Regions from separate parts of the Cellulosimicrobium sp. So1_17 genome, predicted to be linked through region 2. Evidence: riboswitches for the same ligand, from Rfam matches in the RefSeq annotation. Region 2 holds a riboswitch; each other region holds the start of a gene.
The links. A riboswitch is a leader RNA that binds a small molecule or an ion and turns the genes downstream of it on or off. The one in region 2 is predicted to bind thiamine pyrophosphate.
Positions count from the first base shown of each region.

Region 1: linked by a shared signal. The riboswitch ahead of ACZCLJ_RS03845 (ECF transporter S component) and the one ahead of thiD (bifunctional hydroxymethylpyrimidine kinase/phosphomethylpyrimidine kinase) in region 2 are both predicted to bind thiamine pyrophosphate.
Region 3: linked by a shared signal. The riboswitch ahead of ACZCLJ_RS15700 (thiamine ABC transporter substrate-binding protein) and the one ahead of thiD (bifunctional hydroxymethylpyrimidine kinase/phosphomethylpyrimidine kinase) in region 2 are both predicted to bind thiamine pyrophosphate.

Region 1 covers NZ_CM143702.1:855,098-865,352, reverse strand. The annotation lists gene hisS (histidine--tRNA ligase) at 90-1,487, shown strand; gene ACZCLJ_RS03855 (energy-coupling factor transporter transmembrane component T family protein) at 1,529-2,302, opposite strand; gene ACZCLJ_RS03850 (ABC transporter ATP-binding protein) at 2,299-4,056, opposite strand; gene ACZCLJ_RS03845 (ECF transporter S component) at 4,049-4,684, opposite strand; TPP riboswitch at 4,791-4,912, opposite strand; gene ACZCLJ_RS03840 (Rv2578c family radical SAM protein) at 5,052-6,710, shown strand; gene ACZCLJ_RS03835 (DUF1330 domain-containing protein) at 6,718-7,023, opposite strand; gene ACZCLJ_RS03830 (PPOX class F420-dependent oxidoreductase) at 7,057-7,524, opposite strand; gene aspS (aspartate--tRNA ligase) at 7,624-9,435, shown strand; gene ACZCLJ_RS03820 (GNAT family N-acetyltransferase) at 9,546-10,250, shown strand.
Region 2 covers NZ_CM143702.1:1,018,234-1,028,488, forward strand. The annotation lists gene ACZCLJ_RS04560 (quinone oxidoreductase family protein) at 1-897, shown strand, start outside; gene ACZCLJ_RS04565 (hypothetical protein) at 894-1,172, shown strand; gene thiD (bifunctional hydroxymethylpyrimidine kinase/phosphomethylpyrimidine kinase) at 1,139-2,110, opposite strand; TPP riboswitch at 2,103-2,200, opposite strand; gene ACZCLJ_RS04575 (YceI family protein) at 2,246-2,914, opposite strand; gene ACZCLJ_RS04580 (SDR family oxidoreductase) at 3,103-3,993, opposite strand; gene pheT (phenylalanine--tRNA ligase subunit beta) at 3,990-6,584, opposite strand; gene pheS (phenylalanine--tRNA ligase subunit alpha) at 6,584-7,681, opposite strand; gene ACZCLJ_RS04595 (hypothetical protein) at 7,972-8,547, shown strand; gene thpR (RNA 2',3'-cyclic phosphodiesterase) at 8,537-9,217, opposite strand; gene ACZCLJ_RS04605 (TrmH family RNA methyltransferase) at 9,214-10,107, opposite strand; gene rplT (50S ribosomal protein L20) at 10,140-10,255, opposite strand, start outside.
Region 3 covers NZ_CM143702.1:3,565,650-3,575,904, forward strand. The annotation lists gene ACZCLJ_RS15680 (hypothetical protein) at 1-509, shown strand, start outside; gene ACZCLJ_RS15685 (hypothetical protein) at 506-1,078, shown strand; gene ACZCLJ_RS15690 (hypothetical protein) at 1,042-2,442, opposite strand; gene ACZCLJ_RS15695 (DUF4235 domain-containing protein) at 2,503-2,769, opposite strand; TPP riboswitch at 2,881-2,984, shown strand; gene ACZCLJ_RS15700 (thiamine ABC transporter substrate-binding protein) at 3,052-4,140, shown strand; gene ACZCLJ_RS15705 (ABC transporter permease) at 4,137-5,876, shown strand; gene ACZCLJ_RS15710 (ABC transporter ATP-binding protein) at 5,876-7,033, shown strand; gene ACZCLJ_RS15715 (DUF4235 domain-containing protein) at 7,091-7,411, shown strand; gene ACZCLJ_RS15720 (response regulator) at 7,438-8,124, opposite strand; gene ACZCLJ_RS15725 (sensor histidine kinase) at 8,121-9,428, opposite strand; gene ACZCLJ_RS15730 (DUF6069 family protein) at 9,632-10,108, shown strand.

The DNA of each region.
Region 1 (10,255 bases), 160 kb from region 2:
CGCGATCCGGCCCGCCGCGTTCTCGACCGGTGTGCCCGGCCGCGGGACGATTGCCGGTCACCGGGCGGTGTCTGGAAGGATCAGGTCCCATGGCCAGGCCCACACCCCTCTCCGGATTCCCCGAATGGCTGCCCGACGGACGGATCGTCGAGCAGCACGTCCTCGACGTGCTGCGCCGCACGTTCGAGCTGCACGGCTTCGCGGGGGTCGAGACGCGCGCGGTGGAGCCGCTCGACCAGCTGCTGCGCAAGGGCGAGACGTCCAAGGAGGTCTACGTCCTGCGCCGGCTCCAGGAGGAGCCGGGGGAGGGCGACGAGGCCCGGACCGGGCGACCCGAGAAGCAGCTCGGCCTCCACTTCGACCTCACCGTCCCGTTCGCCCGCTACGTGCTCGAGAACGCCGGGCACCTCGCGTTCCCGTTCAAGCGGTACCAGATCCAGAAGGTCTGGCGTGGCGAGCGCCCCCAGGACGGGCGGTTCCGTGAGTTCACGCAGGCGGACATCGACGTCGTCGGCGCCGGCGAGCTGCCGTACCACTTCGAGGTCGAGCTCCCGCTCGTCATGGCCGAGGCGCTCGGTGCGCTGCGCGAGATCGGCGTCCCCGAGGTCCGCGTCCTCGTCAACAACCGGCGCGTCGCCGAGGGCTTCTACCGCGGGCTCGGGCTCGACGCCGTCGACGACGTGCTTCGCCAGATCGACAAGCTCGACAAGATCGGCCCCGACAAGGTCGCCGACCTCCTCGTCGCGGAGGCCGGCGCGACGCCCGAGCAGGCGGACGCGTGCCTGGCGCTCGCCGCGATCAGCGGCACGGACACGTCCGTCGTCGACCGCGTGCGGGCGCTCGCCGCCGAGCGAGGCGTGACGAGCGAGCTCATGGAGACGGGGCTGGCCGAGCTCGCCGCCATCGTCGAGGCGGCGAGCGTCCGCGCTCCCGGGGTCGTCGTCGCGGACCTCAAGATCGCGCGCGGCCTCGACTACTACACGGGCTCCGTCTACGAGACCGTGCTCGTGGGGCACGAGCAGCTCGGCTCGATCTGCTCCGGCGGCCGCTACGACACGCTCGCGTCCGACGGCGCGACGACCTACCCGGGAGTCGGGCTCTCGGTCGGCGTCTCGCGCCTCGTCTCGCGCCTGCTGTCGGCGGGTCTGGTGCGTGCCACGCGCTCGGTGCCCAGCGCCGTCGTGGTGGCCGTGACGAGCGAGGAGTCACGACCGGCGTCGGACGCGGTGGCCACCGCGCTGCGTGCGCGCGGGATCCCGGTCGAGGTCGCGCCGAGCGCGGCGAAGTTCGGCAAGCAGATCCGGTACGCCGACCGACGTGGCATCCCGTTCGTGTGGTTCCCCGCCGACGGGCAGCTCGACGACGCGGGCGACACGCGACCCGACCAGGTCAAGGACATCCGGTCCGGCGAGCAGGTCGACGCGGACGCGGCGTCGTGGGCTCCGCCCGCCGATGACCTCTGGCCCCGGGCCGTGCCCGGGGCCTGATCCCCGCGCACCGCGGTGCGCGGCGTCGGGGTGCTCGCCGGTCAGCCGGTGAGCGCACCGAGGCCGGTCAGCCAGCCCGCGCGCGCGCCGAGCACGACGACGCCCGCGGCCGCGGCGAGGACGGCCACGCCCGCGAGGACGTCGAGCGGGACGAGAGCGACCGGTCGGGAGGTCGTGCGCGGCCCCGCCCCGAGCCCGCGGGACTCGAGGGCGATCGCGAGGCGTTCGGACCGCCGGATCGCGCCGACGAGCAGCGCGAAGGCCGCGGCGCCCAGCGCGCGGGGAGAGCGCGGGAGGTTCCCCGCGGTGCGACGCGGGTCCCGGACCGCCTGCGCGCACCGGATCGTGTGCCACGTGCCGGGGAGCTCCTCCAGCAGCCGGTGCGCCGCGAGCACGGCGAACGTCCACGTGGCGGGCAGCCGGGCGTGCTGGTGCAGGCTCGTCATGAGGCGCACCGGATCCGTCGTCAGCACGAGGGCCAGGGACAGGACGCCGACGAACAGCGTGCGCAGCGCGAGCGAGGCGCCGATCGTCAGCCCGGTCGCGCCGACGGTGACGGGGCCGATCACGACGGTGTCGCCGCCCGGGCGGGTCAGGACGTTGACCACGAGCAGGCTCGTCGCGAGCACGAGGAACGGCACGTGGCCCACGGCGACGGCCCGCAGCGGCACCCGCCCGAGCGCCAGGAGCGCGGCGAGCGCGAGGACGTAGCCGATCGCGGGGGTCACGGGGTCCGTCACGAGCAGCGCGGCGGTCGACAGCACCAGCACCGTCGCGAGCTTCACGGTCGGGTTCCACCGGGCGAGCGGGCTCATCCGTGCACCGCCGGGACGCGGTCGCCGTGGCCGGGCCGGCACCGGGCGAGGAGCGCGTCGTCGAGCGCACGGACGAGCGCGCGCAGCCCGACGCCCTCGCACCGGCCCGTGCGCGCCCACCACTCGAGCAGCGGCGGCCGGGCGAGCCGCGCACCGGCGCACAGCGCGTCGTCGGCGAGCGCCGCCGACGTCTCACGGTCCGCGACGACCTCGCCGTCGACGACGACGGCCACGCGGTCGGCGACCCGCGCGACGAGGGTCAGGTCGTGCGTGACGAGCGCGACCGCGCCCCCCCGGTCGGCGAGGTCCCGCAGGACCCGGGCGGTCGCGTCGGACTGGGCGCGGTCGAGGCCGAAGGTCGGTTCGTCCGCGAGCAGGACCGGGGGATCGAGCACCGTCGCGGTCGCGAGGGACAACCGCCGCTGCTCGCCGCCCGACAGGCGGAACGGGTTCGCGTCGGCGAGGTGGGTGAGCCCGTACGCCGCGAGCGTCCGCGCGACGCGCTCGTCGAGGTCCGCGACGCCCGCGAGGCGCGGCGACCACGCGACCTCGTCGCGCACGGTCCGTGCGAGGAGCTGGTGCTCGGGGTCCTGGAAGACCATCGCGACGGGCGCCGGCCCCGCCACGGTGAGCGTGCCCGACCTCGGTTCCAGCCCGGCGAGCCCGCGCAGCAGCGTGGACTTCCCGCTCCCGTTGGGTCCGACGACGGCGAGCACCTCGCCGACACACAGGTCGAGGTCGACGTCGCGCACGACCGGTGCGCCGGACCGTGTCACCGTGAACGCGCGCGCACGGAGCGCCACGGGGGGTGCCGGCGTGCCTGCCGTGGCAGGCAGGGCCCGCCCGGCCCGCGCCGGACGGTCGGCGGACGGGCCGGTGCGCGAGGAGGAGGCGAGGTCGACGAGCCACGCGTCGGTGCGGTCGGAGCCGAGAGGCCCGGGGGCCCCTGCGGCCTCGAGCAGGACGTCGAGAGGGAGCCAGCAGCCGAGCTCGAGGAGCCGCTGCGCGTGCTCGCGCAGGACGGCGCGGGTGGAGCCGTGCGCGACGACGCGCCCGCCGTCGTCGAGCACGAGCGTGGCGTCGGGCAGGTCGCCGAGCTCGTCGAGGCGGTGCTCGACCACGACGAGCGCCCGCCGCCCCGGGCCGTCGGCGAGCCGGGCGACGAGGGCACCCACCTCGCGCGCGCCCTGCGGGTCGAGGAGCGCGGTGGGTTCGTCGAGGACGAGCAGCGCGGGGTCGGTGACGAGCGCGGCGGCGAGCGCGACGCGCTGCGCCTCGCCGCCGGAGAGCGCGTGCGTCGACCGCGCGCGCAGGTGCGTCGCCCCCGCCGTGGCGAGGGCGTGCGCGGTCCGGTCGTCGACCGTGGCCGGGTCGGCGGCGCGGTTCTCGAGCGCGAAGCGCAGCTCGTCCTCGACGCCGCCGAGGCACAGCTGGTCGCCGGGGCTCTGCTGCACCAGGCCGATCTCCGCGGCGAGGCGTGCCACAGGGATCTCCCGGGGGTCGTGGCCGGCGACCTGCACGTCGCCGGTCACGTGCCCGGGCAGCGTGTGCGGGACGACCCCGGTGAGAACGCGCAGGAGCGTCGACTTGCCGCACCCGGACGGTCCGACGACGAGCAGCCCGGTCCCCTCCGCGACCTCGAGGCTCACCGCGTCGAGCACGGGGACGGCGTCGTGGCCGACGCTGACGGACAGGCGCCGCGTCCGCACGGCCGCGGTCCCGGGCGCGGCGGGGGCGGGCGCGACCTCAGCCACGGCGCGCCCCGATGGCGAACGCGTCGAGGGCGCCGGTGCGCGCGAGCGCGTCGCCGAGCAGGCGTGCCGCGATCCCGCACAGCAGCACGCACGACACGACCTGGACGCCGAGCCGGAGCATCGCGTAGTCCTGGCCGAGCCAGCCGAACCGGACCGCGTTGAACGCGTACGTGACGAGGGCCGCGCTCACGCCGGAGGCGACGAAGACCCACCATCCGTAGCGGCGGTAGCGCGTGAGGGCGAAGGGCAGCTCGGCTCCCACCCCCTGCACGAGCCCGACGAGCAGCAGGAGCGGTCCGGCGGGCGAGGCGAGGAACACGACCTCGACGAGCGCGGCGAGCGTCTCCGTGAGGATCCCGACGCCCGGCTTGCGCACGATGTACGTCGCGAGCGGTCCGACGACGATCCAGGCGCCGGCGAGCACGTTCGCGGCGAGGTCGGCGAGCGGTCCCATCGCGAGCTGGAGCGGCGCCCAGAGCTGGACGAGCGCCCAGTACACGAAGCCGAACACGACGCCCAGGACCGCGACGAGAACGGTCTCGTGGAGCGTCAGGCCGCGAGGTCGCCGGGACGCTCCTGGCCGGGGTGTGACGGGTCGTGCGACGGGTCGGGCGGTGGGCTCGGTCATGCGGGTCCCTTCGTCGGGCCGCGACGGGTGCACGACGGCGCGTCCCGCACCCGCGCGCGCACGTGCCCCGGGTGCGCGGTCGCGCGGGCGCGTGCAGGCGCAGGGGACGGTGACGTCGGCCCTGCTCCCTTCGCTGGTACGAACCAGATCAGGTTCCACGGGTCTGCCGGTGGGACACGGATGTCCGGCCGGCACTCTCAGCGCTCGTGCGCTCCCCGGGGGCGTTCGTGCCGACCCTAGGGGCAGACGCGGCTCGGGACAATCCCCCGTCTCGGGGAGCGGGCGCGTCGGCCTCCGCCTCGCCGGCCGCCCGCCTCGTCAGCACGCCACCTTGACACCGGCGTCGAACACCTGTTCGAATCATGGCGTGAGGTGGGACGGACAGGCGATCGGCGTCGACGACGGGGCGCTCCCGGGGCTGGAGCGCGCCGGTCTCGTGCGCAGCGTCCGCACGCCCGAGTTCGCCGGGATCACGTTCCACGAGGTCACCGCCAAGAGCGCGCTGTCCAAGGTGCCCGCGATGTCGCGCATGCCGTTCCGCTGGACGGTCAACCCGTACCGCGGCTGCAGCCACGCCTGCTCGTACTGCCTGAGCCCGCAGACCCCGGTGCTCCTGGCCGACGGCACGCACCGGCCCGTCGGCGAGCTGCGGGTGGGCGACGAGATCGTCGGTACCGAGGCGCACGGCGCCTACCGCCGGTACGTCCGCACGCGCGTGCTCGACCGCTGGACCATGCGCAAGCGTGCCTATCGCGTGACGCTGGCCGACGGGACGCGTCTGGTCGCCAGCGGCGACCACCGGTTCCTCACCGAACGGGGGTGGCGACACGTCGTGGGGGGCGACGGGCGTCGCGCCCACCTCGCGCTGGGCGACGTGCTCGTCGGGCCGGGACGTCACGCGCTGCGCGACCTCGCGGCCGCGCCGGACGGCTCCGCGCCGGTCCTCGGTCGCGACGTCACCGGCGGCGAGGGTCTGCGGGTCGAGGCGCTCGAGGCCCTCGGCGGCGCAGGCGACGAGGTCGAGCTGGTCGACATCACGACCGGGACACGCGACTTCGTCGCCGACGGGGTCGTGAGCCACAACTGCTTCGCGCGTCCGACGCACCAGTACCTCGACCTCGACGCGGGCGAGGACTTCGACCGCGAGGTCGTCGTGAAGGTCAACGTCGACGACGTGCTGCGCGCCGAGCTCGCGAAGCGGTCCTGGGTGCACGAACCCGTGGCGCTCGGCACGAACACCGATCCCTACCAGCGCGCCGAGGGTCGCTACCGGCTCATGCCCGGCATCATCAGGGCGCTCGCGGACTCCGGCACGCCGCTGTCCATCCTCACCAAGGGGACGCTGCTGCGCCGCGACCTGCCGCTGCTCGTCGACGCGGCGTCGCGCGTCGAGGTCGGGATCGGGGTGTCGCTCGCGCTCCTCGACCCCGGTCTGCAGGCGTCGGTCGAGCCCGGCACACCCAGTCCTCGCGCGCGCCTGGACCTGATCCGCGCGGTCCGCGACGCGGGCCTGCCGTGCGGCGTCATGGTCGCACCCGTGCTGCCCTGGCTGACCGACTCCACGCGCGCGCTCACCGACCTCCTCGACGCGGTCAAGGACGCGGGCGCCACCGGCGTGACCGTGCTGCCGCTGCACCTCAAGCCCGGGGCGCGCGAGTGGTTCATGGCGTGGCTCGCGCGCGAGCATCCGCGCCTCGTCCCGGGGTACGAGCGGGTCTACGAGCGCGGCACGTACGCGTCGAAGGCCTACCGGTCCTGGCTGTGGGACCGCGTGCGCCCGATGCTCGAGACCCGGGGCTTCGCCGTCTCGGGCCACCGCGGCCCGTCGGGCGTCGAGGGTCGCTACCGACGCGGTGAGCTCGGCGGCCTCGGAGCGGCCGAGCCGCCCGTCGACGGCGCGTACCCCCGTGGCAGCCTCGCCCGCGACACCACCGCGGCGCCGACCGCCGGAGCGCTCGCGGGCATGCCGGTCGACGGCGGCGCGCTCGACCTCGCGGGCGGCGGCGTGGAGCAGGTGCTGTTCTGAGGCTCGCTCAGGCGGTGCTCGCCGGCACCGGAGCGACACGCACGATCTCCGTGCGGGCCACGACGCGGTCGCGCACCTCGGCCAGCGCGACACGCGCCGGGTCCGCCATGTACTCGGCGAGCGCCGCGTCGTCGGGCATCTCGATGACCTGCACCTCGCAGGGCGCGGTCGGGTCCTGGCCGGGCAGCGCGCGCACGCGCTGCACCACGCGACCGCCGTGAACCGGCACGAGCGCGAGGACCTCGTCCTCGTAGCGGGACAGCGCGTCGGCGTCACCGGTCGGCCACAGCAGGACGCACACCATGATCGTCATGCGCCGCACGGTACGCCCGGACGCGTGGTCGCGTCAGCCGTCGGCGAGGCGGGCCGGGAAGCCACCCGTCGCCACCGGACCCCAGCGTGTGATCGTCACCCGCACGAGGCACTTGCCCTGGGCCACCATCGCCGCACGGTACTCGTCCCAGTCCGGGTGCTCGCCGGAGATCGCGCGGTAGTAGTCGACGAGCGGCTCGACCGCGTCGGGCAGCTCGATCACCTCGGCCGTCCCGTCCACCTGGACCCACGGGTCCGAGAACCCCGGCCCCAGCGACAGCAGCGACGCCTGCGGGCGACGACGCAGGTTCGCGGCCTTCGCACGCTCGGGGTACGTCGACACGACGACCCGGCCGGCGTCGTCGACCCCGTACGTCACCGGGCTCAGCTGCGGCGAGCCGTCGGAACGCGTCGTGACGAGCACCCCGTCGTGGCGCGAGCGGAGCAGGCCGACGAGCTCGTCGCGCTCGATCCGGCGGGCGGTGGCGATGGTGCGGGGCATGCGGAACCTCCTGGTGGGCTCGTGTGGGTCACCGACTAGACTCGCACGGGCGCTCGCGCGCCCCGACCCCCCGACGCACTCCCTGGAAGGACGAACTCCGTGCTCCGCACCCACACGGCCGGCTCACTGCGGGCCGAGCACACCGGTCAGACCGTCACCCTCACGGGCTGGGTCGACCGTCGGCGCGATCACGGGGGAGTGGCCTTCATCGACCTGCGCGACGCGTCCGGCATCGCCCAGGTCGTCGTCCGCGACGAGTCCGTCGCCCACCCGCTGCGCAACGAGTTCGTGCTCCAGGTGACGGGAGAGGTCTCGCGGCGCCCCGAGGGCAACGAGAACCCGAACCTGCCGACGGGCGCGATCGAGGTCCTGGCGAGCGACGTCGTCGTGCTCAACACGTCCGAGGCCCTGCCGTTCCAGGTGTCGACGGCGCTCGCGGACACCGAGACGATCGGCGAGGAGGCGCGGCTCAAGCACCGCTACCTCGACCTGCGCCGCCCCGCGCCGGCCCACGCGCTGCGCCTGCGCTCCAAGGTCAACCAGGCGGCGCGCCGCGTGCTCGACGCCGAGGAGTTCGTCGAGATCGAGACGCCGACGCTCACTCGCTCGACGCCCGAGGGTGCGCGCGACTTCCTCGTGCCCGCGCGCCTGTCGCCCGGCTCCTGGTACGCGCTCCCGCAGTCGCCGCAGCTGTTCAAGCAGCTCCTCATGGTCGCCGGCATGGAGCGCTACTACCAGATCGCGCGCTGCTACCGCGACGAGGACTTCCGCGCCGACCGCCAGCCCGAGTTCACGCAGCTCGACGTCGAGATGAGCTTCGTCGAGCAGGACGACGTCATCGCGCTCGCCGAGAAGATCCTCGTCGCGCTGTGGGAGCTCGTCGGGTACACGATCCCGACGCCGATCCCGCGCATGACGTTCCACGACGCGATGCGCCTGTACGGCTCGGACAAGCCGGACCTGCGCTTCGGCAACCCGCTCGTCGAGCTCACGGACTACTTCAAGGACACCCCGTTCCGCGTCTTCCAGGCGGAGTACGTGGGCGCCGTCGTCATGGCCGGCGGGGCGTCGCAGCCGCGCCGCCAGTTCGACGCGTGGCAGGAGTGGGCCAAGCAGCGCGGCGCCCGTGGCCTCGCCTACGTGACGTTCCAGGAGGACGGCACGCTCGCCGGTCCGGTCGCGAAGAACCTGTCCGACGCCGAGCGCGAAGGGCTGCAGGCCGCGACCGGCGCGCAGCCGGGGGACGCGGTGTTCTTCGCCGCGGGGAAGACGTCCGACTCGCGTGCGCTGCTCGGCGCCGCGCGCCAGGAGATCGCGAAGCGCACCGGCCAGATCGACGAGGACGCGTGGGCGTTCGTGTGGGTCGTCGACGCACCGCTGTTCAAGCCGACCGGAGATGCCGCCGACGACGGTGACGTTGCTCTCGGCCATTCCGCGTGGACGGCGGTGCACCACGCGTTCACGTCCCCGACGCCGGAGTGGGTCGACACGTTCGAGTCCTCCCCGGGGGACGCGCTCGCCTACGCGTACGACATCGTGTGCAACGGCAACGAGATCGGCGGCGGCTCGATCCGTATCCACCGTCGCGACGTGCAGGAGCGCGTGTTCGACGTCATGGGCATCGGGCCCGAGGAGGCGCAGGAGAAGTTCGGCTTCCTCCTCGACGCGTTCAAGTTCGGCGCGCCGCCGCACGGTGGCATCGCGTTCGGCTGGGACCGCATCGTCGCGCTGCTCACGCAGTCGGACTCGATCCGCGACGTCATCGCGTTCCCCAAGTCGGGCGGCGGCTACGACCCGCTGACGCAGGCGCCTGCGCCGATCACGCCGGAGCAGCGCAAGGAGGCCGGCGTCGACGCGAAGCCCGCCGCGAAGGGGGAGCCGGGGAACCTCCCGGCCGCCGCCGCGGAGTGACCACCAGCGCCTCCCGCGAGGGCGCACCGACCCGGGACGACCGGGACGGTGCGTCCACGCGCGTCTCACGGGGCGCGCAGGTGCCGGCGGCGTGGGCACGGCACCCCGTGATGCGCCTGGAGCTGCACGCCTGCGCCCTCCTCGACGTCGTCGTGGGGGACGACGCGCTCGTCGTGCTGCGCGCGCTCGACGACGGCGGTGCGGGGCTGTGGGGACTCGGCACGCCTGACGGCGTCGCGCACCTCCTCCTCGGGGCGCCGCAGCTCGCCGCGGGCGTCGTGCGCTCGTCGCTCCCCCGAGGGACGACAGCCGCGGCGTCTGCCCTCGTCCGGGGCTCCGTCGAGCGCCTGCCGGCGCACCTGCGCACGGAACCCGTCTCGCGATGGGACTGGTTCACCGCGACGACCGACCCGCCGGCCCAGCCGGGGGAGAGCCGCGTCGTCGGGCTCGACGGGCGGGACGGACGGGCGGCGGCGCGCGCGCTGCTCGACCGGGCGAACCCCGCGGCGGAGCTCGACCCGCACGACCCGGCCACGCGGTGGTGGGGCTGGAAGGACGACGCGGGTGTCGTGCGTGGGGTCGGGGGCGCCCGGGGTGCCGGCCCGGGGGTCCCGTGGGTGCTCGGAGGGATCGCCACGGACCCGGCCGCGCGGGGCCGGGGCATCGCGCGCGCGGTGACGGCAGCGGCGACCCGGGCGGGGCTGCGGGAGGACCCGATGGTCGTGCTCTGGATGTACGCGGACAACGGTGCGGCCCGGCGGGCGTACGAGCAGGTGGGCTACCGCGTCACGCAGGCGTTCGAGTCCCGCCGCTGATCCGG
Region 2 (10,255 bases):
TTCATCGACACGTACAAGCGCTCGGGCGTGTACCCGATGCAGTACCCGCACGTCGTGGGCAGCGAGGGCGCCGGCCACGTGCTGGCGGTCGGGGACGGCGTCGAGGACTTCGCCGAGGGTGACCGCGTGGTGTGGACGGAGGCGCCCGGCTCGTACGCGGACCTCGTGGTCGTCGCGGCACGCGAGGCCTTGCACGTGCCCGACGCCGTGACGTTCGAGGACGCCACCGCCGTCGCACTGCAGGGCCTCACCGCGCACTACCTGTGCACGTCGTCGTACCCGGTCCGCCCGGGCGACCGCGTGCTCGTGCACGCCGGTGCCGGCGGGGTCGGGCTGCTGCTCACCCAGATGGTCGTCGCGCGGGGCGGGCACGTGATCTCGACGGTCTCGACGCCGGCGAAGGCCGAGCTGTCGCGCGGCGCGGGCGCCGAGCACGTGATCGAGTACACGGCGCTGGGTGACCTGTCGCACGACCTCCCGGAGATCGTGCGCGGGCTCACCGGCGGCGACGGCGTCGCCGCCGTGTACGACTCGGTCGGCAAGGACACGTTCGACGCGTCGCTCGCGTCGCTGCACCGCCGGGGGACGCTCGTGCTGTTCGGCGGCTCGTCCGGTCAGGTGCCGCCGTTCGACCCGCAGCGCCTCAACGCGGCCGGGTCGGTCTTCCTCACGCGCCCCAAGCTCGGCGACCACACGGCGACGCGGACCGAGCTCGTCGAGCGGGCGACCGAGGTGCTCGGCTCCGTCGCGGGCGGCACCCTCCACGCGCGCGTCGGTGCCACCTTCCCGCTGGCCGAGGCCGCCGAGGCGCACCGTGCGCTCGAGGGGCGTGCCACCACCGGCAAGGTGCTGCTCGTGCCCGACGCCGCGGCGTCGGGCTCCGGACGCGAGGCATGAGCTGGGACTGGGTCCCGGCCCGACCCGGGGAGGAGGACGGGTCCGACGGCGGCCCCTCTCCCGCGCTCCGGCGGACCGCGACGGTGCTCGCCGTCCTGCTCACGGGCGTCCTCGTCGTCTACTACCTGACGATCGGCGTCCGGCAGGGCGAGGACCGATGCGTCGCCGAGCGGCCGGACGGGGTCGCCGCGAGCCAGGTCGACTCGCGGTGGCGGTGGTGGCCGCCCGGCACGGAGTGCGTCTACCCCACCGGGACCGAGGTCGCACGCGCCTGAGACCCGGCGCCGCCCGCATCGTGCTCGTCGACGGGCTCGACGACCGGCTCCTCGACCGGCGACGTCACGTGCAGGTGGTCGACCGGCCCGCGGCCGGTCCCGACCTGCAGCGCCGCCCCCGCGCGCAGCGCGCCGGTGAGCCACTCCTTGGCGTCGCGCGCCGCCTCCGGCCAGCCCGCGCGCTGCGGGCGCAGCGCCGCGAGGGCCGCCGAGAGCGAGCACCCGGTGCCGTGCGTGTGCGGCGTGTCCACGCGCCCCGCGTCGAACGTCGTCACGCGACCCGCGCCGCCTTCGGTCGAGCCGGGCTCCACGAGAGCGTCGGGTGACGTCGCGCCGGTGAGGTGGCCGCCCTTCAGCAGGACCGCCGTCCCGCTCGCCGCGGCGAACGCGCGCGCCTGGACGAGCGCCTCGTCCCACGTCGCCGCGACGGGCGTCCCGGCGAGGACGGCGAGCTCGGGCAGGTTCGGGGTCACGACGTCGGCGCGCGTCGCGAGGTCACGCACGCCCTGCTCGGCGCCGGCGTCGAGGAGCCGGTGGCCGGAGGTCGCGACCATGACGGGGTCGAGCACGACGTACGGCGCGACGCCTCCGCGGTCACGGCGCGACGCACCGAGGACGTCGAGCCACGCACCGATCTCGCGCGCGTTCGCGGCGTCCGCCACCATCCCGATCTTCACCGCGTCGATCTCGACGTCGTCGGAGACCGCGTCGAGCTGCTCGCGCAGGAACGCCGCCCCGGGGACGTGCACGGAACGGACGCCGTGCGTGTTCTGCGCGACGAGCGCGGTCGTGACGGCCATCCCGTACGCGCCGTGCGCGCAGAAGGCCTTGAGGTCCGCCTGGATGCCGGCACCGCCGGTCGGGTCCGTCCCGGCGACCGACAGGACGCGCGGACGCGAGGGTCGCGGTGCAGGAGAGGTCGTGGGGGCGAGCGTCATCGCCGGACATCCCTTCGCTAGTACGAGCTAGATCAGGTTCGACGGGTGTGATCTCAGCCCCGGTGTCCCGGGGCACCCCGTGTCGGTCCGCTCATGCTAGCGGTGCGGTGCGCCGTCGCGGCGCGCCGCCCGTCCTCACTCCTGGTGGATCGCCTCTCCGGCGATCTCGAGCGAGACCTTCTTGCCGACGAGGAGGCCGCCGGTCTCGAGCAGCACGTTCCACACGAGCCCGTAGTCCTCGCGGTCGAACTCCCCCGTGGCGTGGAAGCCGAAGATGTCGCGGCCGTAGGGGTCACGGCGAGCGCCGCCGTAGCGCATCCTCAGGTCGATCGGGTGGGTGACGTCGCGGATGGTCAGCAGTCCGCTCACGACGAAGTGTCCGGCCTCGGCGGGCGCTGTGCGCTCCGCGGCCACGGTCGCGCGCTCCGGCGAGCGGTTGCGCAGCCGCGCCCAGGCGAGGATCGCGTCGTCCTGGCTCCCCTGCCACCGGACGCCGGTGCTGCGGAACTCGAGCGTCGGATACGTCTCGACGTCGAGGAAGTCGGCGCTGTGGAGGTGGACGTCCCGGTCGGCGTGGTGCGTGGTGAGGCTCGCCGACTCGATCGTCGCCGTCACCGTGGAGGCCAGCGGGTCCTGTCCCACGAGGATCGTCGCGCTCGCCCGCGTGAACTCGCCCCGCACCGGCGAGACCATCATGTGCTGCCCCGCGAAACCCACCCGCTTGTGCGCCTCGTCGAGCACGTACGTGCCCGCGTCGGGAACGGTCATGCCGTTCCACTGGCGGACCGGTCGTGTCGTGGTCATCCGTCGCCCTCCGGGGTGCTGTGGTCGAACCGCGACCGCGCCGTCCGCTCGGTCCTGGTCAGGTGTCCAGGAGAGCATCGCCGATTGTTAGGTGAACATTCAACTAATCGGCGGGTGACCTTGCGTACAAATGCCGCGAGGCGCGCCCTTCCCGAGCGGGGAAGGACGCGCCTCGTGACGCAGGCCGGTCAGCGGCGGGGCAGCTCGCCGGGCATCGGGTCGTCGTCGCCCCAGCGCGTCACCCGCAGCCGGCGACCGTCCGGGCCGGGCACCGCACGCCCGCCGCGGGCGGCGTCGTCGAGCGCGGCCCGCAGCGAGTCCGGCGAGTCGTGCGTGACACGGACGAAGGAACCCGAGAACGCGTCGAGGCCGCCCCCGGCGATCGCGACGACCATCTCGACCGTGCGCTGGACCGGCGTCCACTCCGTGCGCCCCCGGTGCATGACCATCGAACCCGTCATGTCGGTCTGCACCACACCGGGCGCGACCTCGAACGTGCGGAGCCCTCGGTCGTAGCCCGAGCGGTGCAGGTTCGCGCCGAGGCGCAGGAGCGCCGTCTTGCTCGCGTTGTACGCGCTCGCGCCGACCATGTCGTGCGACCCCGCGCCGCTGTTGAGGTCGACGACGCGGCCCCCGCCCCGAGCGAGCATGCCCGGGACGACGGCGCGCGCGAGCAGGAACGGCCCGCGGACGTTGGTCTCGAGGATCGCCCACCACTCGTCGGGGTCCGCCTCCCACAGCGGCACCTCGGCGTCGACGCGTCCGGCGTTGTTGACCAGCAGGTCGATGCCGCCGATCTCCCCCTCCGCCGCGGCGACGGCCGCGGACACCGCCTCGACGTCGGTGACGTCGGCCGTCACGACGACGGCGTGCCCGGCGCCCCCGGCCGTGATCTCGTCGGCCACGTCGCGGAGCCGCGCGGCGTCCCGAGCGAGCAGCGCGACGTCGAGCCCCGCAGCGGCGAGACCGACGGCGATCGCGCGGCCGATGCCGCGCGACGCCCCGGTGACCAGCGCCGTCCGTGCAGGCGCGACGGGCTCACCCGCCACGCCCGCGTCCACGGGGGTGCCGGTGCTCATGCCCGGAGCTCCGCCCCGACGCGCTCGCGCGCCGCCTCGACGGCTCCCGCCCGCACGCGCGCGACGTCGTCGGCCGTGAGCGTCCGGTCGGCGGCCCGCAGACGGAGCGAGAACGCGAGCGACTTGCGGCCCGCGCCGACCTGCTCCCCGGTGAAGACGTCGAAGAGGGTCAGGTCCTCGAGGAGCTCGCCCGCACCGTCGGCCACCGCGGAGCGCAGCGCCTCGGCCGTGACGTCGGCGGCGACGACGAACGCGAGGTCCTCCTTCGCGGCAGGGAACGTGGAGACGGGCGCCGCGACGAGCGGTTCAGCGCTCGACCCGGCGAGCAGCGCCGAGAGGTCCACCTCGAACGCGACCGACCGCGCGGGCAGCCCGAGGTTCTCGAGCACCTTCGGGTGCAGCTCGCCCGCGTGCCCGACGAGGGTCCCGTCGGCGAGCTCGATCCGCGCGCAGCGGCCCGGGTGCCAGGGCGCGCGGGCCGTGTCGGCGCTCACCACGACCTCGGCACCGACGTGCTCCGCGACGAGCCGGGTGGCGTCGAGCGCGTCGGTCCAGTCGGCGGCCCGCCCTTCGCCCCACCACCCGGCGCGCTCGCGCCGGCCGACGAGCACGCCCGCCACGTGGCGCGGCTGGTCCGGCACGGCGGCCGCGAGCGCCGCGAGCTCGTCGTCCGTCGGGCGCACGCCCGGCGGGAGCGAGGGCGCGGCCGGGGCGTCGACGCGCGGTCGTGTCACGAGCCCGGTCTCGAACACCGCGAGATCCGTCATCCCGCGACCGACGTTGCGGCGCGCGGTCTCGAGCAGCGTCGTGAGCAGGTCGGTCCGCATGAGGGGCCGGTCGTCGGCGAGCGGGTTGACCAGTCGCAGGGCACGACGGCGCTCGTCGTCGGCAGGCAGACGCAGCGCGTCGAGCTCGGCCGCCCCGACGAACGGGTAGCTGAGCGTCTCGACGAAGCCCGCCTCGGCGAGGCCACGGGCCACCGAGCGGCGGACCGCCTGCTCGCGGGTCAGGCCGCGGCCGCCGGGCGCCTTCGGCAGCACCGACGGGATCTCGTCGTAGCCGACGAGCCGCGCGACCTCCTCGACCAGCTCCGCCGGCCCGGTGAGGTCGGGTCGCCACGTCGGGGGCGTGACCACGAGCACGTCCGTCCCACCGGACGACGGCCCGTCCGCGACGTCGCAGCCCAGCGCGCCCAGCGTGCCCACGATCTGCTCGAGCGAGTACGCCACGCCGACGAGCCGCTCCGGCTCCGTGACGGGCAGCCGCACGGGAACGGGCGCCGGGACGTGGTCCAGGTCCGAGACCGCCGCGTCGGCGGTGCCGCCGCCGTGCTCGACGAGCAGGTCGACGACGCGCTGCGCCGCGACCGCGGGCAGCCGGGGGTCGACGCCGCGCTCGAACCGCTTCGCCGCCTCGCTCGACAGCTTGTGCCGGCGCGACGTGCGCGCGACGGACACGGGATCGAAGTGCGCGGCCTCGACGAGGACGTCCGTCGTGGTCGGGCCGACCTCCGAGGACGCCCCGCCCATGACCCCCGCGAGCCCGAGGACCCGCGAGCCGCGGGCGCCGTCGGGCGAGTCGGTGATGAGGAGGTCCTCGGCGTCGAGCCTCCGGTCGGCGTCGTCGAGGGTGACGAGGCGCTCGCCCGGCTGCGCGCGGCGGACCACGATCGGGCCCGCGACCCGTGCGAGGTCATAGGCGTGCAGAGGCTGGCCGAGGTCGAGCATGACGTAGTTCGTCACGTCGACCGCGAGCGAGATGGGCCGCATGCCCGACGCCGTGAGGCGGCGCTGCATCCACGCGGGCGTCGTCGCGGCCGGGTCGATGCCGCGCACGATGCGCGTGACGAAGCGGTCGCACCCGTCGATGCCGCGGACCGGGGCCGCGTCGTCGACCTCCACGGGGAAGCCGTCGGGGGTCGCGGCCGGGGGCGGCGTCGGCAGCGAGGCCGCGAGGCCCCGGTCGGTGAAGCGCGCGCCGGTCGAGTGCGCGTACTCGCGCGCGACCCCGCGGTAGGAGAACGCGTACCCGCGGTCCGGGGTGACGTTGATCTCGAGCACCTCGTTCCCCAGGCCGAGGAGCGCGACGGCGTCCTGGCCGGGCGTGAGGTCGGCCTCGGCGAACCCGAGGCGCGGGAGCACGATGATCCCGTCGTGGTCCTCGCCCAGCCCGAGCTCGCGCTGCGAGCAGATCATGCCGTCGGACACGTGGCCGTACGTCTTGCGGCTCGCGATGGCGAACGGTCCCGGCAGCACGGCGCCCGGGAGCGCGACGACGACGAGGTCGCCCTCGCCGAAGTTGTGCGCCCCGCACACGATGCCGCGCGGCTCGCCCCCGTCGGCCGCGGGGACGCCGTCGACGTTGTGCGCGCCGACGTCCACCCGGCACCAGTTGATCGTCTTGCCGTTCTTCTGCGGCTCCGGCGAGAGCTCGAGGACCCGCCCGACGACGAGAGGACCCGTCACGGCCGCGCCGTGGACCTCCTCCTCCTCGAGGCCGACGCGCACGAGGTCCGCAGCGAGCTGCTCGGCGGTGAGGCCCGCAGGGAGCTCGACGTGGTCGCCGAGCCAGTCCAGGTCGACGTACGGCATCAGACGCCCCTTCCGAGCTGGGCGGAGAAGCGCACGTCGCCCTCCACCATGTCGTGCATGTCCGCGATCTCGTGGCGCAGCATGAGCGTGCGCTCGATGCCCATCCCGAACGCGAAGCCCGAGTAGACCTCCGGGTCGATGCCCGCCGCGCGCAGCACGTTCGGGTTGACCATGCCGCAGCCGCCCCACTCGATCCAGCCGGGCCCGCCCTTCTTCTGCGGGAACCACAGGTCCATCTCGGCGCTCGGCTCGGTGAACGGGAAGAAGCTCGGGCGCAGGCGCGTGCGCGCCTCCGGGCCGAACATGGCCTGCGCGAACGCGTCGAGCGTCCCGAGGAGGTTCGCCATCGTCAGGCCCTCGTCGACCGCGATGCCCTCGACCTGGTGGAAGACGGGCGTGTGGGTGGCGTCGAGCGCGTCGGTGCGGAACACCTTGCCCGGGCACGCGACGTACAGCGGCACACCGCGCGCCAGGAGCGAGCGCGCCTGCACGGGGGACGTGTGCGTGCGCAGCACGAGGTTCGACGGCTCGTCGCCGTCGCCCGCGACGTAGAACGTGTCCTGCATCTGGCGCGCCGGGTGGTCGGGACCGAAGTTCAGCGCGTCGAAGTTGAACCACTCCGCCTCGACCTCGGGGCCGTCGGCGATCTCCCAACCGAGGCCGACGAAGAAGTCGGCGACCCGCTCCTGCAGCGTCTCGAGCGGGTGGCGCGCGCCGCGGGGGGCGCGGTCGGTCGGCAGCGTGACGTCGACGGCCTCCTCGACGAGGACCCGCTCGTCGCGCTCGGCCTCGAGCTCGGCGTGGCGCGCGGCGAGGGCCTGGTTCAGGCGACCGCGCAGCGGCCCGAGCAGCCGGCCGGCGGTCTTCTTGTCCTCGGGCGCGAGGGAGCCGATCTGCCGGTTCGCGAGCGCGAGCGCGCTGCGGTCGCCGGTGTGCTCGGTGCGCACGGCCTTCAGGGCGTCGAGGTCGCGGGCCGCGGCGACGGCCGCGAGCGCGGCGTCGAGCGCCCGCTGGAGGGCGTCGGCGTCGAGCGGCGACGGCGCGTCGGTGGGAGGGCCGTCGCTCGCGGGGGCGACGGCGGCGTCAGGGCTGGACATACGAGCCTTCCTGGCGATGTCGGGACAGCTGGCTGGACGGTGGGGAGGGCCCACGGGCGCATCACGAGGGCCGGACGCGCGGACGCGCCGGGCGCGTCCGCGACATTCTAGGGCGCCCGTCCGGGCCCCGACCTACCGGTCGCGTCCGCGTCCCGGTGAGGAGGCGTGACGGTGCGCGTCAGCAGCGCGGGCCCGTGACGGGCCCGGGAAATCGACGATCAGCTCGCGCGGTCACCCCCTCATCCTCGCACGGCAGCGCTGCGCCACCCGGTCGGGGCATGATGGTGCGCGTGGCGGAGAGGACGCAGGACGGGCCGGCGTGGCCCGTGTACGGGGGCGCCGCGGTCCCGCAGGACCCGCTGCAGCGCACGCTCGACGCCGACCTCACCGCGCGGCCCCCTCCTGCCGGGCCCGGCGCACGCGCACCGGACCGGCGGTCTGCCGGGACGTCGTCGGGCACCACGACCCACGGCCCGGCCGGGGCTCCCGACGCGGCGTCCCGACCGCCCTCCGCGCGCGGGTACCGGCGCGACCGCGGGTTCTGGTCGTCGCTGCGGCGCGGGCTCGTGCCGGGTGCGGGCGCCGTGCTGACGGTGCTCGCCCTCGGTCGCGCCGCGTCCGGCCTGGGACCCGAGAGCGCGGCAGTCGTCGCGCCCTACTCGACGATCCTCGTGGTCGGTCCCGTGCTCGGCGTCGGCTGCGTCGTCGGTTGGGTGGTTCACGCGGCGCGTCGACGCGCCGCGCGCGCCCGCGGGGACATGACGCCGGTGCGACCGAGCCGGGTGCTCGGCGCGGCGACGACGGTCCTCGGCGTGCTGCTCGCCGCGCTCGTGGTCACCCCCCTGTGGGTCGGCTTCAGCGCCTGACGCCCGGAGGGGCGGACGACGCGCCCGGACCGGCCTGCGCGCCGGCGAGCAGCAGCGACGCGATCTCGTGGTGCGCCGGCCGGCCGGCACCGAGGTCGGACGCGACGACGGCGAGCCGCGTCGCCTGCCAGCGGGGACCGTCGTAGACGGCGAGCGCCGCGGCCGGCGCCTCGAGCGCGTCCCGCAGCGTCGGTCCCGCGGGTCGCCCGCGCCGTCCGGCCCGCCGGTCCGCCTGGCGGGCACCCGCCGCGGCCCGGGCGACCGTGAGGTGCGCGCGCTGGCGCGGGCGGCGGTCGACGTGCACGCCGGCCACCGAGCCGGCCTCCGCGGCCGCGGAGCTCAGCGCACGCAGGTGGTCGAGGTCCACGCGAGGTCCGCCCACACCCACCCACAGCACCCGCCGGTCGAAGACGCCCGCCCCGTGCAGGCTGAGCTCGAGCGGCGGCGTGGCGTCCACGACCTCCGTGAGGGCGTCGACGAGGTCGGGGACCGCGCCGTCGGGCACCTCGCCGTAGAACGAGACCGTGAGGTGCCACAGCTCGCGCGGCGTCCAGCGCACGAGGGGCGCACCGTCGGGCCGCACCGCCTCCTGCGCCCGCACCGCCCCGAGCGCCAGGTCGAGGTGGTCGCACGCGGCGACGTCGGGATACAGCGCGGCGAAGACCCTCACCGGCGCACCCCGCGGTGCGCGCGCCCGGACGCGTAGAGGCACACGGTGGCCGCGGTCGCGAGGTTGAGCGACTCGGCCCGGCCGCGGATCGGGACGCGGACGACCGCGTCCGCGAGCGCGCGGTCCTGCTCGGGGAGCCCCCATGCCTCGTTCCCGAACACCCACGCGGTGGGCCGGGCGAGGTCCGGGAGCTCCTGGGCACGGGAGTCGGGACCGACGGCGCTCTCTCTGCCCGCGACGTCGAGGAGGTCGTCGAGGTCGTGGTCCCCCGCGCCGTCGGCCGCGAGGACGAGCAGACCTGCCGTGCGCAGGGCGTCCACCGTCTCGTCGAGCGCGACGCCCGACACGACGGGGAGGTGGAACAGCGAACCTGCCGTCGACCGCACCACCTTGGGGTTGTGCACGTCCACGCTGTCGCCCGCGAGGACGACCACGTCCGCCCCGGCGGCGTCCGCGGCGCGGATCACGGTCCCGGCGTTGCCCGGGTCGCGGACCGTCGCGAGGACCGCGACCAGCAGCGGCCCGGCGGCTCCGGCGGCGGCGGTCGCGAGCGCGTCGTCCAGAGCGGGGCGCTCCTCGCGCACGACCGCGAGCACGCCCTGCGCGTCCGGGCTCATCGCCGCGAGCACCTCCGGGGTGGCCACGTGGACGTGCAGCGCGGCGGCGCGTGCGTCGGCGACGATCTCGGGGTAGCGCTGCGCCGCCGACGGCGTCACGTAGAGGTCGCGCACGCGGGCCGCGGCATGCCGGACGGCCTCCCGCACGGCCTGGGGGCCCTCGACGAGGAGCTGACCGTGCCGTGAACGCGCAGGACGCCCGGACAGGGCCCGGACCGCCCTGACCCGGTCGCTGCGAGGGTTCGTCAGCGTGGGGTCGAGGTGATCGGGCACCGGCCGGGCGTCCGTGGCGTCGGTGTGGATGCTCAGGCCGCGGCCCTGGGCGCGTTGACGTCCTCGGGGAGCGCGTCCTTCGCGACCTCGACGAGCGCGTTGAACGCCGCCACGTCGTTGACCGCGAGCTCCGCGAGCAGGCGACGGT
Region 3 (10,255 bases), 2.0 Mb from region 2:
TCGACACGTGGTGGCCCACCCTCACGTCGACGACGACGCGCGGTGCCGTGGGCGAGGTCGTCACGGCGGGGCCCGTGCGCGTGCGGGTCGACGACGTCCGTACCGGCACGGTGCTCGAGGACGGCTTCGACACGCTCGCGACCGACGGCGTCTGGGTCGCCGTCGACCTCGCGGTGTCCGGCACGACGCAGGAGGCGGGCCTCGAGGTGCTGGAGCTGCGCGACGCCGACGGTCGTGACCACGAGGCCTCGCACCGGGTGCGCAACCCGATGATGAGCACGTTCGTGGACCCGGACGTCCCCGAGGCGGGGACGGTCGTCGTCGAGGTCCCGGCCGAGGCGCTCGAGGGGGACGTCGTGCTGCGCGTGCTCACGGAGCACCAGGACGCGGACATCGACCGCCCGCAGGCCGTCGCCGAGATCGACCTCGGCCGCGTCGGGCCGCCGCCGGACGGCGGCACCGTCGAGATGCTCGAGCCCGCGCTCGTCCCGGGCGGGTGGGGCGGTTGAGCGGCGTCGGCGGCGTCGGATGGTGGCGCGCGAACCGCTGGTGGCTGGTGGTGCTCGCGGTCGCGCTCGCGGCGCTCGGCGCGCTCACCTGGCGCTCCGACGCCGTGCAGGGGTGGTGGGCGTCGGAGCCGCACCGCGGCCACACGGCGGACGACGAGGGCTGGGCGCAGGTCGGCGACGTGCGGGCCCGCCTCGCCGGGACCGAGGTCGTCGACTGGCTCGACGACGGCTACGACGGCCGCGTCGAGGCCCCGGACGGGTACACCCTGTGGGCCGTCGACCTGTCGGTGCGCTCGGACGCCACGCCCGGCCCGGCGAGCGCGGAGGAGGCGTACTCCGCGTGCGAGGTCGTGCTCGTCGACACGTCGGGCCGCCAGTTCACCGCGGGCGCGTCGTCGCTGCCCGGCATGCCGGTGACCGATCCGCCGGTGTGCACGGGTGCCGTCTCCAGCCGCGCCACGCAGTACTTCCTCACGCCCGACGACGCCGAGCCCGCCGAGGTGCGCCTCGTCGAGCCGGAGCTCCTGCCGGACTACTGGTCCTTGCCGGTCACCGCCGGGTCCGGCTGACGCTCGCGCGAGAGCCGCGCCGCGCGTCGCGTGCGCAGCGCCGACGGCAGTCCCAGGTTGGCGAGCAGCGCGTCGGCCGCGGCGGCGAGCAGAACGGTCGTGAGCACCTGCACGACGACCGTCGCGACGGTCTCGAGCGGGCCGATCACCGCGCGCCACGCGACGATGCCGGGCTGGCCGAGCACCGCCTGGGCCGCCGTGAAGACGGTCTGCTCGGCGAGCGTGAGCAGCGCGAACGCGACGCAGAACAGCAGGACCGCGCTCCAGCGGCTGCGCCACAGCATGCCGAGGGCGCCGACGAGGCCGCCGAACCGCCGACCCGGGTCGAGCATGAAGCCCCAGGCCGCCTGGGCACGCTTCTCGCCGAGCGTGCGGTTGACCCGGTCGACGACACGCGTCGCGCGTCCGTCGGTGCCGTCCTGCGCCGCGCGCGTCCGCGCGGGGTCGACGACGTCGACCGCCTCGACCCCGTAGACGATCGTGCCGAGCGTGAGCCACGCGAGCGGCACCACGAGCCCGGTGACGATCCCCGCGAGCAGGAGCGACGTCGTCGGACCGACGGCCGCGACCAGCGGCTCCAGGAGGTCCACGCGTGCGACGACGCCGTCCCACCACGTCGTCACCTCGACGACGACGACGCGCGACGTCCACCACTCGCGGACGCTCCCGACGACCGCCGTCACGGTGAAGGCGCCGACGACGATCCAGACGACCTCGCAGTACCCGGCGACGATGCGCACGGCGGCCGTGCGGGCGCTGCGTCGGGCCTCCCCGCCCGCCTCGACGACGCCCCGCTCCAGGCGCTTCGCGAGGCGCTCGAGGAGGGTACGGGCGAGCAGCGCGCCGGCCACGAGGAGCACGACGGTGAGCCCGAAGCCCTCGGGGATCGGGTCGGCGGTCTCGATCCCCGCACCGGCGGCGAACGCGTGGTCGAGCGCGGCGGAGTCGACGTACGCCTGCCAGTCGGACGACAGACCGCCGTAGAACTCGTAGATGACGAGGTACGGGACGAGCACCGACGCGATCGACCCGAGGAGAGCGCGCACCTCGATCCGGTCGCGGTCGTCCCGCGGCTCGCGGCGCAGGACGTGCAGCATGACGACGATCCCGACGACCGTCGCGAGCGGCGAGAAACACAGCACGAGCAGCCCGAGCTCACCCGACGACGGCGCGACCGTGAGCGCCGCCTGCAGCGCGAGCTCGTGGGCCACCTGGGCGAGCACCGCCACCGCGACGAGCGCGGGCCAGTGGCGCACGAGGAGGCGTCCGGCGTCGACGAGGACGCGCGAGCCCGCGCGCAGCACGGACGGCGCGGCGCCGGCGTCGGGCGCGGGCGTCGAGGTCATCGGGACGGGGTCCGTCACGCGCGCCAGGGTACCGGGGCTGCGCGCCGGGGCCCGACCTGGCTCACGACGAGCCGAGGACTACGACAGGAAGCGCGTGACGACGCGCTTGGCCTCCTTGCCGGCGAACCGGCGGGCGAGGACGCCGACACCCGCGGCGACGGCCGCGAACGTCACGGCGGAGACGATGCCGACCTCCTCGTCGTCGAGGTCCTTCGGCGCGTCGTGCCCCGTGACCTTCGCCCACACGAGCGTGACGAGCTTCTGCGCCGCCCAGCCGGCCGCGAACGTCAGCGCGACGGTCCCCACCTTGACGGCGAGGGTGGCCTTCTCCTCGGTGTCTGCCACGGGTGCTCCTCCATCGGGTCGGCGGTCCCGGCGGGGCCGGGTGTGCTGCGCACCACCGTAGTCCCTGGCCTGCGTCGACGCCGTGCGGCAGCCACCGCGGTGTACGCTCGCCGGGAACGACAGGGGAGCTCCCCGGGAGCTGAGAGTGCGGACCACCGCAGACCCTCGAACCTGATCCGGTTAGCACCGGTGGAGGAAGTCGGGAATCTCGATCACCCGTCCGCGTCGGCCGTCGCGCCGACGCTGGCGGATGGACCCCTCCTGAACGTCCGGGGAGGACACATGCAGCACACCACCCGTCGTCGGGCAGCGCGGCCCGGCCGTCACGTCACGACGGCGTCCCTCGCCGCGGTCACGCTCCTCGCCGCTGCCGCGTGCAGCGGGGGCGACGACACGGCCGGGGGCGACGGCGCGTCGTCGGGCACCGTCACGCTCGTCACGCACGACTCCTTCGCGGTGAGCGACGACGTGCTCGCCGCGTTCGAGGAGGAGAGCGGGCTGACCGTCGAGCAGGTCGCCCCCGGCGACGGTGGCGCGCTCGTCAACCAGCTCGTGCTCACCAAGGGCTCGCCGCTCGGCGACGTCGTGTTCGGGATCGACAACTCGTTCGCGACCCGCGCGATCGACGAGGGCGTGCTCGACCCGTACACGCCCGCCGACCTCCCGGCGTCCGCAGAGCCGTACGCCGTCGGCGACGGCGAGCTGACGCCCGTCGACGTCGGCGACGTGTGCATCAACGTCGACCACGCGTGGTTCACCGAGGCCGGGGTGCCGGAGCCCGAGACGCTCGAGGACCTGGCGGAGCCCGCGTACCGGGACCTGCTCGTCGTGACCAACCCCGCGACGTCGTCGCCCGGGCTCGCGTTCCTCCTCGCGACCGTCGGCGCGTTCGGCGAGGACGGCTGGGAGCAGTACTGGGCCGACCTGCGCGAGAACGGCGTCAAGGTCGTCGACGGCTGGTCCGACGCCTACTCCGTCGACTTCTCCGGCGGCGAGGGCGCGGGCGACCGCCCGCTCGTGCTGTCGTACTCGACCTCGCCCGCGTTCACGGTCTCCGAGGACGGGACGTCGTCGTCGACGGGCGCGCTGCTCGACACGTGCTTCCGCCAGGTCGAGTACACGGGCGTCCTCGCCGGGGCCGAGAACCCCGAGGGCGCCCAGCAGCTCGTCGACTTCCTCGTGAGCGAGGCGTTCCAGGCCGACGTCCCGGGCCAGATGTACATGTACCCCGTCGACGACACCGTCGCGCTGCCCGCCGAGTGGGAGCAGTTCGCCCCGCTCGCCGACGAGCCGTTCGAGGTCGCGCCCGAGGACATCGACGCGCACCGCGACGAGTGGATCAAGGCGTGGACGGCGACGGTCGTCGACTGACCACGCCGGTGCTCGGCCGTGGGTGGTCCCGTGCTCGGCGCGGGCTGCTGTGGGGGGTCGCGGCGGCGGTGCCGCTGGTGTTCCTCGGGGTGTTCTTCGCGTGGCCGGTCGTGGCGCTCGTCGCGCGGGGGTTCGTCGGGCCGGAGGGCGGGCTCGACCTGTCGGGGTTCGCCGAGGTGTTCTCCGACCCGCGGACGTGGCGGATCGTCCGGCTCACGCTGTGGCAGGCCGTGCTCGGGACGACGTTCTCGCTGCTCCTCGGCGTGCCCGGCGCGCACGTGCTGTACCGGTGCCGGTTCCGCGGGCGGCGCGTGCTGCGCGCGCTCGTCACCGTGCCGTTCGTCCTGCCCACGGTCGTCGTGGGCGTCGCGTTCCGCACGCTCCTCGTCGAGGGTGGGCCGCTCGGGTTCCTGCGGCTCGACGGGACGTTCGCGGCGATCGTCGTGGCGCTCGTGTTCTTCAACTACTCCGTCGTCGTGCGCACGGTCGGCGGGCTGTGGGAGCACCTCGACCCGCGCGCGGAGCAGGCGGCGCGCGCGCTCGGCGCGACGCCGTGGCGCGCGTTCCGCACGGTGACCCTGCCCGCGCTCGCCCCGGCGATCGCGAGCGCCGCGTCGATCGTCTTCCTCTTCTGCGCGACGGCGTTCGGCGTCGTCCTCGTCCTCGGCGGCATCCGCTACGGGACGATCGAGACCGAGATCTGGATCCAGACGACGCAGTTCCTCGACCTGCGCACCGCCGCCGTCCTGTCGGTCGTGCAGCTCGTCGTGGTCGTGGCGGCGCTCGCGGTCGCGAACCGCACGCGCGCGAAGCGTGAGCGGGCGTTGACGCTCACCGCCGCGTCGAGCGCTGCGCACCCGCTGCGGCTGTGGCAGCGCGGGTCGGGCGGTCCGGCGAGCGGCCGGCCCGGCGGTGACCTCCTGCCCGCCGCGCTGACCGCCGTCGTGGTCGTGGTGCTGGTCGGGCTGCCGCTCGCGACGCTCGTCGTGCGGTCGCTGCGCGTGCCGGGCGGCGGCTGGGGTCTCGACAACTACGCGAACCTCGGCACGACGGGCGGGCGCAACGCGCTGTCCGTCACCGTGTGGGAGGCGGCGGGCAACTCGCTGCGCACCGCGGCGCTCGCGACGCTGCTCGCGGTGGTGATCGGGGGCCTCGTCGCGCTCGTCGTGTCCCGGCGACCGCGGTCGCGCACGGGACGCCGGGCGATCGGCGCGCTCGACTCGCTCTTCATGCTCCCGCTCGGGGTCTCCGCGGTGACGGTCGGTTTCGGGTTCCTCATCACCCTGGACCGGCCGCTCGGGCTCGACGTCGACCTGCGCACCTCGGGCCTGCTCGTGCCGATCGCGCAGGCGGTCGTGGCGATCCCGCTCGTCGTGCGCACGGTGCTCCCGACGCTGCGCGCGATCGACCCGCGCCTCCGGGAGGCCGCCGCGACGCTCGGTGCCGCGCCCGGCCGCGTGTTCCGCAGCGTCGACGGCCCCATCGCCGCGCGGTCGCTCGGCCTCGCGGTCGGGTTCGCGTTCGCGGTGTCGCTCGGCGAGTTCGGCGCGACGTCGTTCCTCGCCCGCCCCGACACCGCGACCCTGCCCGTGGTGATCTTCCGGCTCGTCGGGCGACCGGGTGCCGAGAACCAGGGCATGGCGCTCGCGGCGAGCGTCGTCCTGGCCCTGCTCACGGCCGTCGTCATGCTGCTCGCCGAGCGGTTGCGCGGCGACCGCCCCGGAGGAGAGTTCTGATGGTGCACACCGACCCGACCACGCGGCCCGTCGCGCCCGGCCCGGCACCGCGACCCGTGCAGCACGCGGCGGACGGCGCGGGCCTCGAGGTGCGCGACGTCGTCGTCCGGTACGACGGCGCCTCCCGCCGGGACCCGCGCACGACGGCGGTCGCGGGCGTCTCCCTCGACGTCGCCCCCGGCGAGGTGCTCGCGCTGCTCGGGCCGAGCGGCTGCGGCAAGTCCAGCCTGCTGCGCGCCGTGGCCGGGCTCCAGCCGGTCGCCGGCGGCACCGTGCGCTTCGCGGGCGACGACCTCGCGGGGATGCCCGTGCACCGGCGCGGGTTCGGGCTGATGTTCCAGGAAGGCCAGCTCTTCCCGCACCGCGACGTCGCGGGCAACGTCGCGTACGGGATCGCGGACCTGCCGCGTGCCCAGCGGGACGACCGGGTGCGCGAGCTGCTGGGCGTCGTCGGGCTCGCGGGGTACGAGGGGCGCGCGGTGACGACGCTCAGCGGCGGCGAGCGCCAGCGGGTCGCGCTCGCGCGGTCGCTCGCTCCCCGGCCGCGTCTCCTGCTGCTCGACGAGCCGCTCTCCGCGCTCGACCGCGGGCTGCGCGAGCGGCTCGCTCTCGACCTGCGCGCCGCACTGCAGGCGACCGGCACGACCGCCGTCTTCGTCACGCACGACCACGACGAGGCGTTCACGGTGGCCGACCGCGTCGCCGTCATGGACGCCGGCCGGGTGCTCCAGGTCGCCCCGCCCGAGGAGCTCTGGCGGGCGCCGTCGTCGCGCCGCGTCGCGGAGTTCCTGGGCTACCAGGCGTTCCTCCCGCTCGGGGACCTGTCCGGCCGAGTGGTCACCGGAGGGTCCACCCGCCCTGACGCGCCGCGTGACGGAGTGCTGGCGATCGGGCCGCGGGGGCTGCGCGTCGTCGGGCCGGCGGACGTGTCAGGGTCACCGGTCACCGGGGTGACCGCTCGCCCTGACACGTGGCGCGGGACGGTCGTCGGGAGCGTCTTCCGCCGCGGTGCGACGGAGGTGACGGTCGACGTCGCGCTCCCCGGGGGCGCGGGACCCGCCCGCGTCGTCGCGCTCGCCGGCGGGCCCGCCTGGGCGGCGGGCGACGAGGTCGACGTCGCTCTGGACCCCGCGGGGTGCGCCGTCGTGCCGGCCTGAGCGTCGTCCACGGCCGTTCGGCGCGCGACGACGACGGGCACGTCCTAGCGTCGAGGGATGAGCGACGCATCGATCGGAGAGCAGCTTCCCGAGAAGGACGGCGGCAAGGCCGCCAAGATCCTCTACCGTCCGATCGGGCTCGTGAGCTCGATCGTCGGCGGGCTCGTCGCGGGGCAGGTGTTCAAGCAGGTCTACAAGCGCGTGGCCCCCGGAGACCGCAAGGACGCCCCCACCCCGCTGCAGTCGGAGTACCCGCTCAAGGAGATCGTCCTCGCGGCGCTGATCCAGGGTGCGATCTATGCGGTGGTGAAGGCACTCATCGATCGTGGAGGCGCCCGCGCGTTCGAGCGCTGGACGGGGGAGTGGCCGGGCGACTGACCGCTCGGCGGTGGTCGTCCGCCCTCTCAGGCACCCCTGTCGGCGCCCGCGTCGTGCACCACGAGCGCGACCTGGGTGCGGTTCTCGACGCCCAGCTTGAGCAGCACGTTCGACACGTGCGCCTTGACGGTCGGGACGGAGAGGTAGAGGCGCGCCGCGATCTCGGCGTTGCTCGCGCCGCGGCCGATCTCGACCGCGACGTCCCGCTCGCGCGCGGTGAGCCGGCCCATCGTCGCGAGCGCCCGTTCGCGCGTCCCGCCCGCCGACGCCGCGGACGTCATGAGGCGCCGCGCGATCGTCGGCGACAGCACGGGCTCGCCCGCGGCCGCGGCGAGAACCGCGGCCACGATCCGCTCGGGTGCCATGTCCTTGAGCAGGTAGCCCGAGGCCCCGGCGTGCAGCGCGCCCACGACCTCCTCCTCGGAGTCGAACGTCGTGAGCACGACGACGGCCGGTGCGGCCGGCCGCGCCCGCACCCGGCGCGTCGCCTCGATGCCGTCGACGCCCGGCATCCGCAGGTCCATGAGCACGACGTCGGCCGGGTGCGCGTCGAGCACGCCCGCCACGGCGCCGCCGTCGGACGCCTCGCCCACGACCTCGATGCCGCAGGCCCCGTCGAGCATGAGCCGCAGCCCGGACCGCACGAGCGCGTCGTCGTCGACGACGACGAGGCGCGTGCGCCGGGGCTGCTCCGCGGGCAGGTCGGCGCTCATGCGCCCCACGGTAGCCGGGCGTCGAGGACCCAGCCCGCGTCGTCCAGGTCGTCGCGGGGCCCTGCGTCGAGGCGTCCGCCCAGCAGGTCGACGCGCTCGCGCAGGCCGACGAGCCCCGTCCCCGTCCCGCCCCGGACGGCCGGCGGGCCGCTCGGCACGAGGCGAGCGCCGACGTCGGACACCACGACGCGCAGCTCGCCGGGCGAGACCGCGATCCTCAGCGCAACCGGGCTCCCGGGGGCGTGGCGCCGCGCGTTCGTCAGGCCCTCCTGGGCGACGCGGTACGCCGCGACGGCGACGGCCGGCGGCGGCACGGTGTCACCCGTGCGCTCGTAGGCGACGTCACCTCCCGCCGCGCGCACCTCGGCGACGAGCCGGTCGACGTCGGCGAGCGTCGGCGGGGGAGCGAGCCGGGTCCCGTCCGCCGGGCGACCGTCGTCGGGCACGTCGCGGAGCACGCGCACGACGTCGCGCAGGTCGTCGAGCGCCGCGCTCACGCCCTCGCGCACGAGCGCGGCGGCGGACGCGAGCCGCTCGGGCGGCGCGTCGGGCCGGTACTCGAGCGCGCCCGCCGTCGAGGCGAGGAGGGACAGGCGGTGGGCGAGGGTGTCGTGCATCTCGCGGGCGATCCGGGTCCGCTCGGCGAGGCGGGCCTCGACGACGCGACGCTCCGCGTCCGCCTCGGCGCGGTGCGCGCGCCCGCGCAGCGACCGCAGCAGGTCGGCGCGCGCCTGCCAGTACGCGCCCCAGCCGAGGAGCGCGGCGTGGACGGCGAGGTCGCACAGCAGCCACCAGCCGAGGGGAAGGGCGACGGGCCGCCAGAGTGCCTGGACCGCGTGACCGAGGAACCCCGCGAGCGCGACCCGCAGCGCGGTCCGCACGGGGTACCAGCGCGCGACGTGCAGCGTCGCGACGGTCGACGCGGGCGTCGCCGTGCCCGACACGGCGACGAGCACCGCGAGGGCGACCGCCACCGGGACAGGACGTCGCGTCCACAGCAGCGGGAGGGCGGCGACCGCGGCGACCGCCACGGCGACGTCGACGGCCGCCGCAGGCGACGACGCGTCCGCGTCGAGGAGGGGCACGAGCGAGAGGAGCGTGAGGACCGCGACGGCGGCCCAGGCCGCCGCGACCCACGACCACGGCATGAGGCGCGCCGTCGGGTCGCGGCGCGCGGACGGCGTCGCGAGGACCGGGGGCCCGGCGAGGGGCGGGCAGTCGAGAGCGGGGTCGGGGATCGGGTCGTCGGCCGGGGTGACGGCCGGACCGCGCGGGCTGCGGGGGTTCGGACGGGGAGTGCTCATGGCGGCGACGCTAGGCCGCGCCGCCACCGACCGACACCGACCAAGGTCGGGGGTCGAGGTCGAGCGGTCGGGGGCGGCCCCCGACTCCGGGTGGGTCGGCCGCCGACGTCGGGCGGGCGCGGCGGCGCGCTCCGCGGCGGGAGCGTGGTGGACGCCGGCACGAGGCCGGCCGCGGCTCCGGCCGCGTGACGAAGGAGGCCATCATGACCACGTCGCAGAACACCCCGCGCACCGCAGGGACCGTGCCGTCCGTCCGAGCAGGCTCCGGGCCGGACGACGCCCCTGGTACCTCGTCCACGGCCCGACGACGCGTGCCCCGCTGGACCGTCCCGTTCGCGGCCGCCGTGGTCGCCGCGGCCGTGTGGCTCGTCGGGACGGCCGCAGGTGTCGACGTCGCCGCCCGGTCGGGCACGACGACGCAGCAGGTCGGGATCCTCGCGGTGGTCGTGGCCGCGCTCGTCGTCGGGTTCGCCGGGTGGGGCGTGCGCGCCGTGATCGGGCGCCTCCGGGCGTCGAGCCCGGGCCGCGGCGAGCGCGCGTGGCTCGTGACGTGCGGCGTACTCCTGGTCGTGTCGCTGCTCGGACCGCTCGGCGGCGTGAGCGCCGGGGCGGTCGTGGTGCTGCTCGCCGAGCACCTCGCCGTTGGCGCCGTCGTCGCCCTGGGCCTGCGCCGCTCGTGACCGACCGCCGACCACGGGATCACCCACCGGATCCGCTCGGAGACGGTGGGCCGTCCCGTGCTCGGCGGTCGTCGGCGGACCGATGAGTTGCGCGGGCGGTCGTGGTCCACCCCGTGACCGCGCACGACCCGATCGCACCTGGAGGAA